DNA from 3 places in the Pantoea sp. X-Soil-YNGN-775 genome. Region 2 is predicted to be linked to each of the others. Evidence: predicted binding sites of a transcription regulator. Region 2 holds the regulator's gene; each other region holds the start of a gene.

Region 1 (2,272 bases), 1.9 Mb from region 2:
GGATCTTCATGCCTTTCAGATCCTCGGGCTTCGCCAGCGGTTTTTTGGTGATCATGTTGCGTTCACCGGCGTCGGTCCAGCCGAGAAACACCATCCGGGCGTTGGGATCTTTATCGAATTTATCGGCAATCTCTTTGCCGATTTCACCATCCAGCACTTTGTGCATATGATCGACGTCGCGGAAAATATAGGGCAGCGTCAATACGCTGGTTTCCGGCGCAATGCTGGTGACCGGTGCCAGCGAGACGCGGATCATATCAATTGCGCCCAGCTGCACCTGCTGCAGGGTCTGATCCTCATCGCCCAGCACACCGCCAGCATAGAGCTTCATCTCCAGCCGTCCATCGGTTGCCTGCTTAAGTTTGTCGCCCATGTGTTGCAGGGCCACCACGGTGGGGTAGCCAGCAGGCTGCACTTCTGCCACTTTAATCACCTGTGCCGAGGCGGTGGCGCTCACCATCATTGCCGCCAGGGCACATGCCAGGCGTGTTTGGGTCATTCTCATTATGTTGTCTCCAGCAGAGGAAGGGCGGCGCTCAGGAATCCGGCGTGTGTAGCAAGGGGCCGCGTGCAGCCAGCATAGTGAAAACTGCCGCTGGAAAAATGCGGCAATGCTGATTGAATGAATGAGATCACATTTTGAAACGTTGTTTTAATAAATTTTCATGCAACATCACATTTTCGAAACGAACCTGCAACCTCGGGTGATATTGACGGCGTGGCAGGGCAGAGCGGGTGCCAGATTTTGTAAATACTAATGAGAACGACTATCAATTCGCCGTTATTTTGCTATTATTCGCGCTTGTCTTGCATCCCTGTAGATGAAGTTGGAGAAGCAGCGTGGTAGCCAGTGATTTGATGCAAACGGACCTCTCCGTTTGGGGCATGTATCAACATGCCGATATCGTGGTAAAAGTGGTCATGATTGGCCTGTTATTGGCCTCAGTGGTGACCTGGGCGATCTTCTTCGGCAAATATGCCGAACTGAGCGCCGCTAAACGTCGCCTGAAGCGTGAGCAACTGGCGCTGGGTGAAGCCCGCAATCTGAATGACGCCGCCCGCATTGCCCAGGCGTTCGCCGCGCACAGCCACAGCAGCGTGCTGCTGAACGACGCGCAGAACGAACTTGAGCTCTCCACTGGCGTTGAAGATACCAACGGCATTAAAGATCGTACCAGCTTCCGCCTTGAGCGCCGCGTTGCCGCCTTTAGCCGCCATGCCGGCCGGGGCAACGGCTTCCTGGCGACTATCGGGTCGGTCGCGCCGTTTATCGGTCTGTTCGGCACCGTGTGGGGCATCATGAACAGCTTCATCGGCATCGCCAAAACCCAGACCACCAATCTCGCTGTCGTTGCACCGGGTATCGCGGAAGCGCTGCTGGCAACGGCAATTGGCCTGGTGGCAGCGATTCCGGCGGTGGTGATCTATAACGTCTTTGCCCGCATGATCGCTAACTACAAAGCCTCGCTCGGTGATGTGGCGGCGCAGGTGCTGCTGTTACAGAGCCGTGATATTGACCTGGGAAACGTCGCCACTGACGTTCCGCGTCCAGCGGCGACCCAGAAACTGCGCTTAGGGTAAGCTGTTATGGCAATGCGATTAAACGACGACCTGGAAACAGATGGCGAAATGCATGAGATCAACGTGACGCCGTTTATCGACGTGATGTTGGTTCTGCTGATCATCTTCATGGTGGCGGCACCGCTGGCGACTGTCGACGTGCGCGTTAATCTGCCTGCTTCCACCAGCGCCCCGCAGCCGCGGCCGGAAAAACCGGTTTACCTGTCGATCAAGGCCGATAAACAGCTTTACGTCGGTAACGATCAGGTGACGCCGGAATCGCTGGTCAGCGTGCTGTCCGGTCAGACCGGCGGCAACAAAGAAACCACCATTTTCTTCCAGGCGGACAAGTCGGTGGATTACGAAACGCTGATGAGCGTGATGGATCAACTGCGAACCGCCGGCTATCTGAAAATTGGTCTGATGGGCATGGAAACCGTGAAGAAATAGCGGCTTAACCGGCACAGAGAGAAGGCGGCTGACTCAGCCGCCTTTTTTATTGCCTCAGCCAGACCAGACGAAATCAGGCGAACCGGCTGTTGCACCGATCGGTTATGCTGCTGAAACAGTCCTGTTAATTGGTTGTTACCACTCAACACAGTTTTGTAAAGTGCAATGGTGAGCCAGCTCACATTAATGCCGCCTCAGGCGGGCTAAAACGGCTAAAAAACTTCAGGAAGCCGTTATGAGTCACACCCCGTCTTTACAAAAG
Region 2 (2,272 bases):
CTGCTGGCGCAACTCAAACTGGATTAATGCGGGCAAAACGCACGCAGAGGCAAATGTCGAGGCTTTAACCGTTCCGCGGGTTTGTCTCGTCTGCTATTATTCGCTGAAATGTGCTGCGGCACACATCTCATCATCAGGATTTAAGAGGTTATTTTACTCATGGCACTCGTAGGCATCTTCTTTGGCAGCGATACCGGCAACACCGAAAACATTGCAAAAATGATCCAGAAACAGCTGGGTAAAGACGTTGCAGAAGTCCACGACATCGCGAAAAGCACTAAAGAAGATCTGGAAGCGTTTGACATCCTGCTGCTGGGTATCCCGACCTGGTATTACGGTGAAGCGCAGTGCGACTGGGATGACTTTTTCCCGACGCTGGAAGAGATCGATTTTAACGGCAAGCTGGTTGCCCTGTTTGGCTGTGGCGATCAGGAAGATTATGCCGAGTACTTCTGTGACGCGATGGGCACCATCCGCGACATCATTGAGCCGCACGGCGCAGTGATCGTCGGCCACTGGCCAACCGAAGGTTATCACTTCGAAGCATCAAAAGGCCTGGCTGACGATACCCACTTCCTCGGCCTGGCGATTGACGAAGATCGCCAGCCAGAACTGACTAATGCGCGCGTTGAGCAATGGGTTAAGCAGATTTTTGATGAACTGCAGCTCAAAGAGATCCTCGAAGCCTGAAGGTAGCCGACTCAATGTGAGCGCCAGCTCACATTGAGGCAACGGAAATTCCTATAGAAATAATAGCCACATTTTTTTAACTTTCTTCGTTTAATCTGTAGAATACCCGCATCGATCTTCCGCTTATTTTCTCTGGCAGCAGATAGGACTAAGCGAAATGTTAACAGACTCCTGCAGAAATCCTCCCCGGCTCGGTGACGTATCCCTTACAGCCCATGGTGATTTAGGCACTCCCCTCGGTTTTCATTTCACTGCATCAGTTCTATAATGAGACGCAAATGAGAATGGGCAAAGATCGACATTCAAGGCCAAGCGCCACAAAAGTGAATATAAGTAACAGGACAAAATCCGCATGACTGACAACAATACCGCATTAAAGAAGGCTGGCCTGAAAGTCACGCTGCCCAGACTGAAAATTCTGGAAGTGCTTCAGGAACCTGAGTGCCATCACGTCAGCGCGGAAGATCTGTACAAACGCCTGATCGACATCGGCGAAGAAATTGGTCTGGCCACGGTTTACCGCGTGCTGAACCAGTTTGATGATGCCGGTATTGTGACCCGTCACAATTTCGAAGGCGGCAAATCGGTGTTTGAGCTGACTCAGCAGCATCACCACGATCACCTGATCTGTCTGGACTGCGGTAAAGTGATTGAGTTCAGCGACGAGTCGATTGAAACCCGTCAGCGTGAAATCGCTACCCGCCACGGCATCAAGCTGACCAACCACAGCCTCTATCTGTATGGTCACTGCGCGCTGGGCGACTGCCGTGAAGATGAGACGCTGCACGATCAGTAAGTCTGACGCAGGCTGAAATAAAAAAACCGGTGAATTCACCGGTTTTTTTTTATTCTTTTTCCGCCGTCAGTCAGGCAACCAGGGTTTCCTGCAGGTAACGCCAGCGCGGAATCGAGGTGCTGTAATCCAGAATCGCCAGGGCGATGCGGCTCTGATTATTGCCGTTCAGCATCTGCATCTCACGGTACTGCACGGTGACCTCTTTCTCCTGATGGGAAATGACCATGTGCTCGCAGGTGGCGATGCGCATCCCTTCCCGCTGGCCCTGCAGCTGACGGAAAAGATCTTCGACTTCATTCAGGTTCAGTTGAGTTCCGCGCGGGGTAACCATGCGAAATTCAGGATGAAAATAGGACATCATCAGCTCAAAACTATCATCAGACCCGGCGGGTTGATTGAAAATACGTTCAATAAGCTGATGTAAAACGACGACACTGTGTTTGGCTTCCTGGGCGAGAACGGTCATTTTTTTTCCTTATATCACTCGCTGAGCTATGTCTGAGACGGCATAGCCTACCTGAAAGCGGATAATTCACATCTGGTAATTGATTAATTTTTTTAAACTCAGATTTCTCTCACAATTTCGTAACAACCACTCCAAAATGGCGACAGCACAAACCTCGGTGATGGCAAAAATCAGGACAATAAAAAAGGGCGATACCTCGCCCTTTTGCCATTTTATCAGGTCAGCACCAACGATTATTCGCCAGCTTTAGTCCAGGTATCGCGTAGGCCAACGGTGCGGTTAAACACCAGCTGTGACGGCTTCGAATAGACGCTGTCAGC
Region 3 (2,272 bases), 460 kb from region 2:
TCCGGTCGCGAACTCCGCCTGTAACCGGTTATCGGTGGCCCAGCCGGCCAGTGAGGAGCGCTCACCGGAATAGTAGCGATTCAGCAGGTCAGGATTTACCGCATCCCAGCCAATCTGATAAACCTGATCGAGATCGACGTTGGAATGGCTGTAACTGCCGGTGGAGGAGAACGACCAGACGTCGTTAAAGCGATGGGCGAAATCGTAGCTGTAGATCTGTTCACGGCGCTTGAACTGATCCAGGTCGCTGTTGCCTTCATAGAAACCGTTGCTCAGCTTATAGCCGTTATGCTCACTCAGGCTGCCGTCGGCCGGCACCGAGCCGTGATAGCCGCCGGACGGATCTTTCTGCAGATAAGCTTTGAGGATTAAGTGGGTATCTTCATCCGGTTGCCACATCAGCTGTGGCATCAGCGCATACTTCTCTTCACGGGTATGGTCGTATTGCGTATCGCTGTTGCGGGTCACACCGGTCAGGCGAAACGCCCACTGATCGTTAATCGCGTTGGTGTAATCAAACATCGCACCGGTGGTGGCGTTATTACCCGCCTGCAGCTGGATATGGCCCTCTTCACTGAACTGAGGACGTTTCGTCACCATGTTGACCAGCCCGCCCGGCACCGTCTGACCATACAGCGCGGAAGAGGGGCCTTTAATCACATCGATGCGTTCGAGGAAGGCGTTATCGACCTGCAACACGTTGAAGCTGCCGCCGTCGCTCATCACCCGTAAGCCGTCAAGGAAGGTGTTGTCAACATCGCCGCCGTGAAAGCCGCGCAGGGCAATGGTGTCATAACGGGTCGCGGCACCGCCGAAGTTGGTAAACACACCGGAGGTGTAGCCAAGCGCCTGATTCAGGGTCAGTGCGCCCTGATCCTGCATCTGCTGGCGCGTCACCACCGACACCGACTGCGGCGTGGTGATCAGCGGACGATCGCTTTTCATCGCGCCCTGACTGGTGGTGGCAAGATATCCCTGGGTCGGGGAGTCAGCCTGCTCCTGCGGTTGGGCTGTGACCACCATATCAGCAGCAAAACTCAGGGCCGGCGCGGTCAGCGCCAGGGTGCAGAACGGGACATAACCTTTCAGCGGCGATGGCAATCTCATTGAAATTCCTTTCATGGCAGAGGTTCAGCAGGTGAATAATAGCCTCGATAAGCATTCTCATTATCAGAGTGAGAATTATTACCGTTTGTAAGTTCGCTGCAATTTTGCCTGGCAATCGAAGAACGTCAAGTAAATTTCGCTAAAAGGCGAGGGCAGAGACCGCCAGCAAGGCCGACGGTCTCCAGAGAACATCAGGGTTGAGCGGCAGACGCCTGAGGAATATCGTGGGCGCTGTTACAGGTTTTATCTTTCGGGCAGTATTTATCCAGCAGTTTCAGCGTGACGCCGTTAGTCCAGCCGAAGCCGTCCTGCAACGGATATTCACCGCCGCCGCCGCCGCCAAGGTTTTTGCCTTCCACCACATATTTTTCGACCAGCTTATGTTCACGGTCGTAGGTGTTCTGGACGTTCTGCAGGAAGCGCAGCCCGACCTCTTTCGCCAGTTTTGGCTGGTTATAATGTTCCAGACCTTCTACTGCCACCCATTGCAGCGGCGCCCAGCCGTTCGGCGCATCCCACTGCTGGCCGTTATTGACGGTGGTGGTCACCAGCCCGCCCGGTTTCAGCAGCTGTTTTTCCACCGCGCTGGCGGTGCTTTCAGCCTGCTTATCGCTGGCAACCCGCAGATAAAGCGGGAACAGCGCGGCGGCAGTCAGCTGCGGATGCACCTGTTTTTTCTGCCAGTCGTAATCAGCATACCAGCCCTGTTTGCTGTCCCACAGGTAGCGGTTAATCGCGGCCTGGCGCTTCTCTGCACGGTCGGCAAACTGCTTCGCCAGATCGTCCTGCTTGTTCATCTGATAGCCTTTTGACAGCGTCTGCTCCAGATGGAACATCAGGCTGTTAAGATCGACCGGTGCCAGCTGGGTGGTACGGATGGTCGCCAGATTGTGGGCATCGGTGAACCAGCGGGAACTGAAGTCCCAGCCGGATGCCGCGCCAGAACGCAGCTCGCGATAAAGCTCCGCCTTGTCGCGCTGTGGCGCTTTCTTCGCGGTGGTCACATCATCCATCCAGGATTCGGTACGCGGCACATCGCGTGCGTCCCAGTAGCGGTTCAGCACCGTGCCATCGCTGAGTTTGATGGCGCGTTTGCTGGCTGAGCCGGCGGTCAGTTTGTCACTGTCGGCCATCCAGTAGTCATACTCTTTTTGCAGCTGTGGCA

Evidence for each region. The regulator Fur, encoded in region 2, represses iron uptake genes when iron is present. The targets are predictions, from matches to a motif close to ATAATAATGAGAACNACTATCAA.
Region 1: the regulator Fur is predicted to act here: its motif matches at 752-774, upstream of exbB (tol-pal system-associated acyl-CoA thioesterase).
Region 3: the regulator Fur is predicted to act here: its motif matches at 1,152-1,174, upstream of AC6I8I_RS07690 (TonB-dependent siderophore receptor).

Annotation. Positions count from the first base shown of each region.
Region 1 is NZ_AP035945.1:3,535,419-3,537,690, reverse strand. It holds gene AC6I8I_RS16435 (TRAP transporter substrate-binding protein) at 1-505, opposite strand, end outside; gene exbB (tol-pal system-associated acyl-CoA thioesterase) at 859-1,581, shown strand; gene exbD (TonB system transport protein ExbD) at 1,588-2,010, shown strand; gene AC6I8I_RS16420 (MFS transporter) at 2,246-2,272, shown strand, end outside.
Region 2 is NZ_AP035945.1:1,174,804-1,177,075, reverse strand. It holds gene ybfE (LexA regulated protein) at 1-27, shown strand, start outside; gene fldA (flavodoxin FldA) at 160-690, shown strand; gene fur (ferric iron uptake transcriptional regulator) at 1,043-1,486, shown strand; gene AC6I8I_RS05470 (hypothetical protein) at 1,557-1,952, opposite strand; gene glnS (glutamine--tRNA ligase) at 2,186-2,272, opposite strand, start outside.
Region 3 is NZ_AP035945.1:1,638,864-1,641,135, forward strand. It holds gene AC6I8I_RS07690 (TonB-dependent siderophore receptor) at 1-1,107, opposite strand, end outside; gene treA (alpha,alpha-trehalase TreA) at 1,299-2,272, opposite strand, start outside.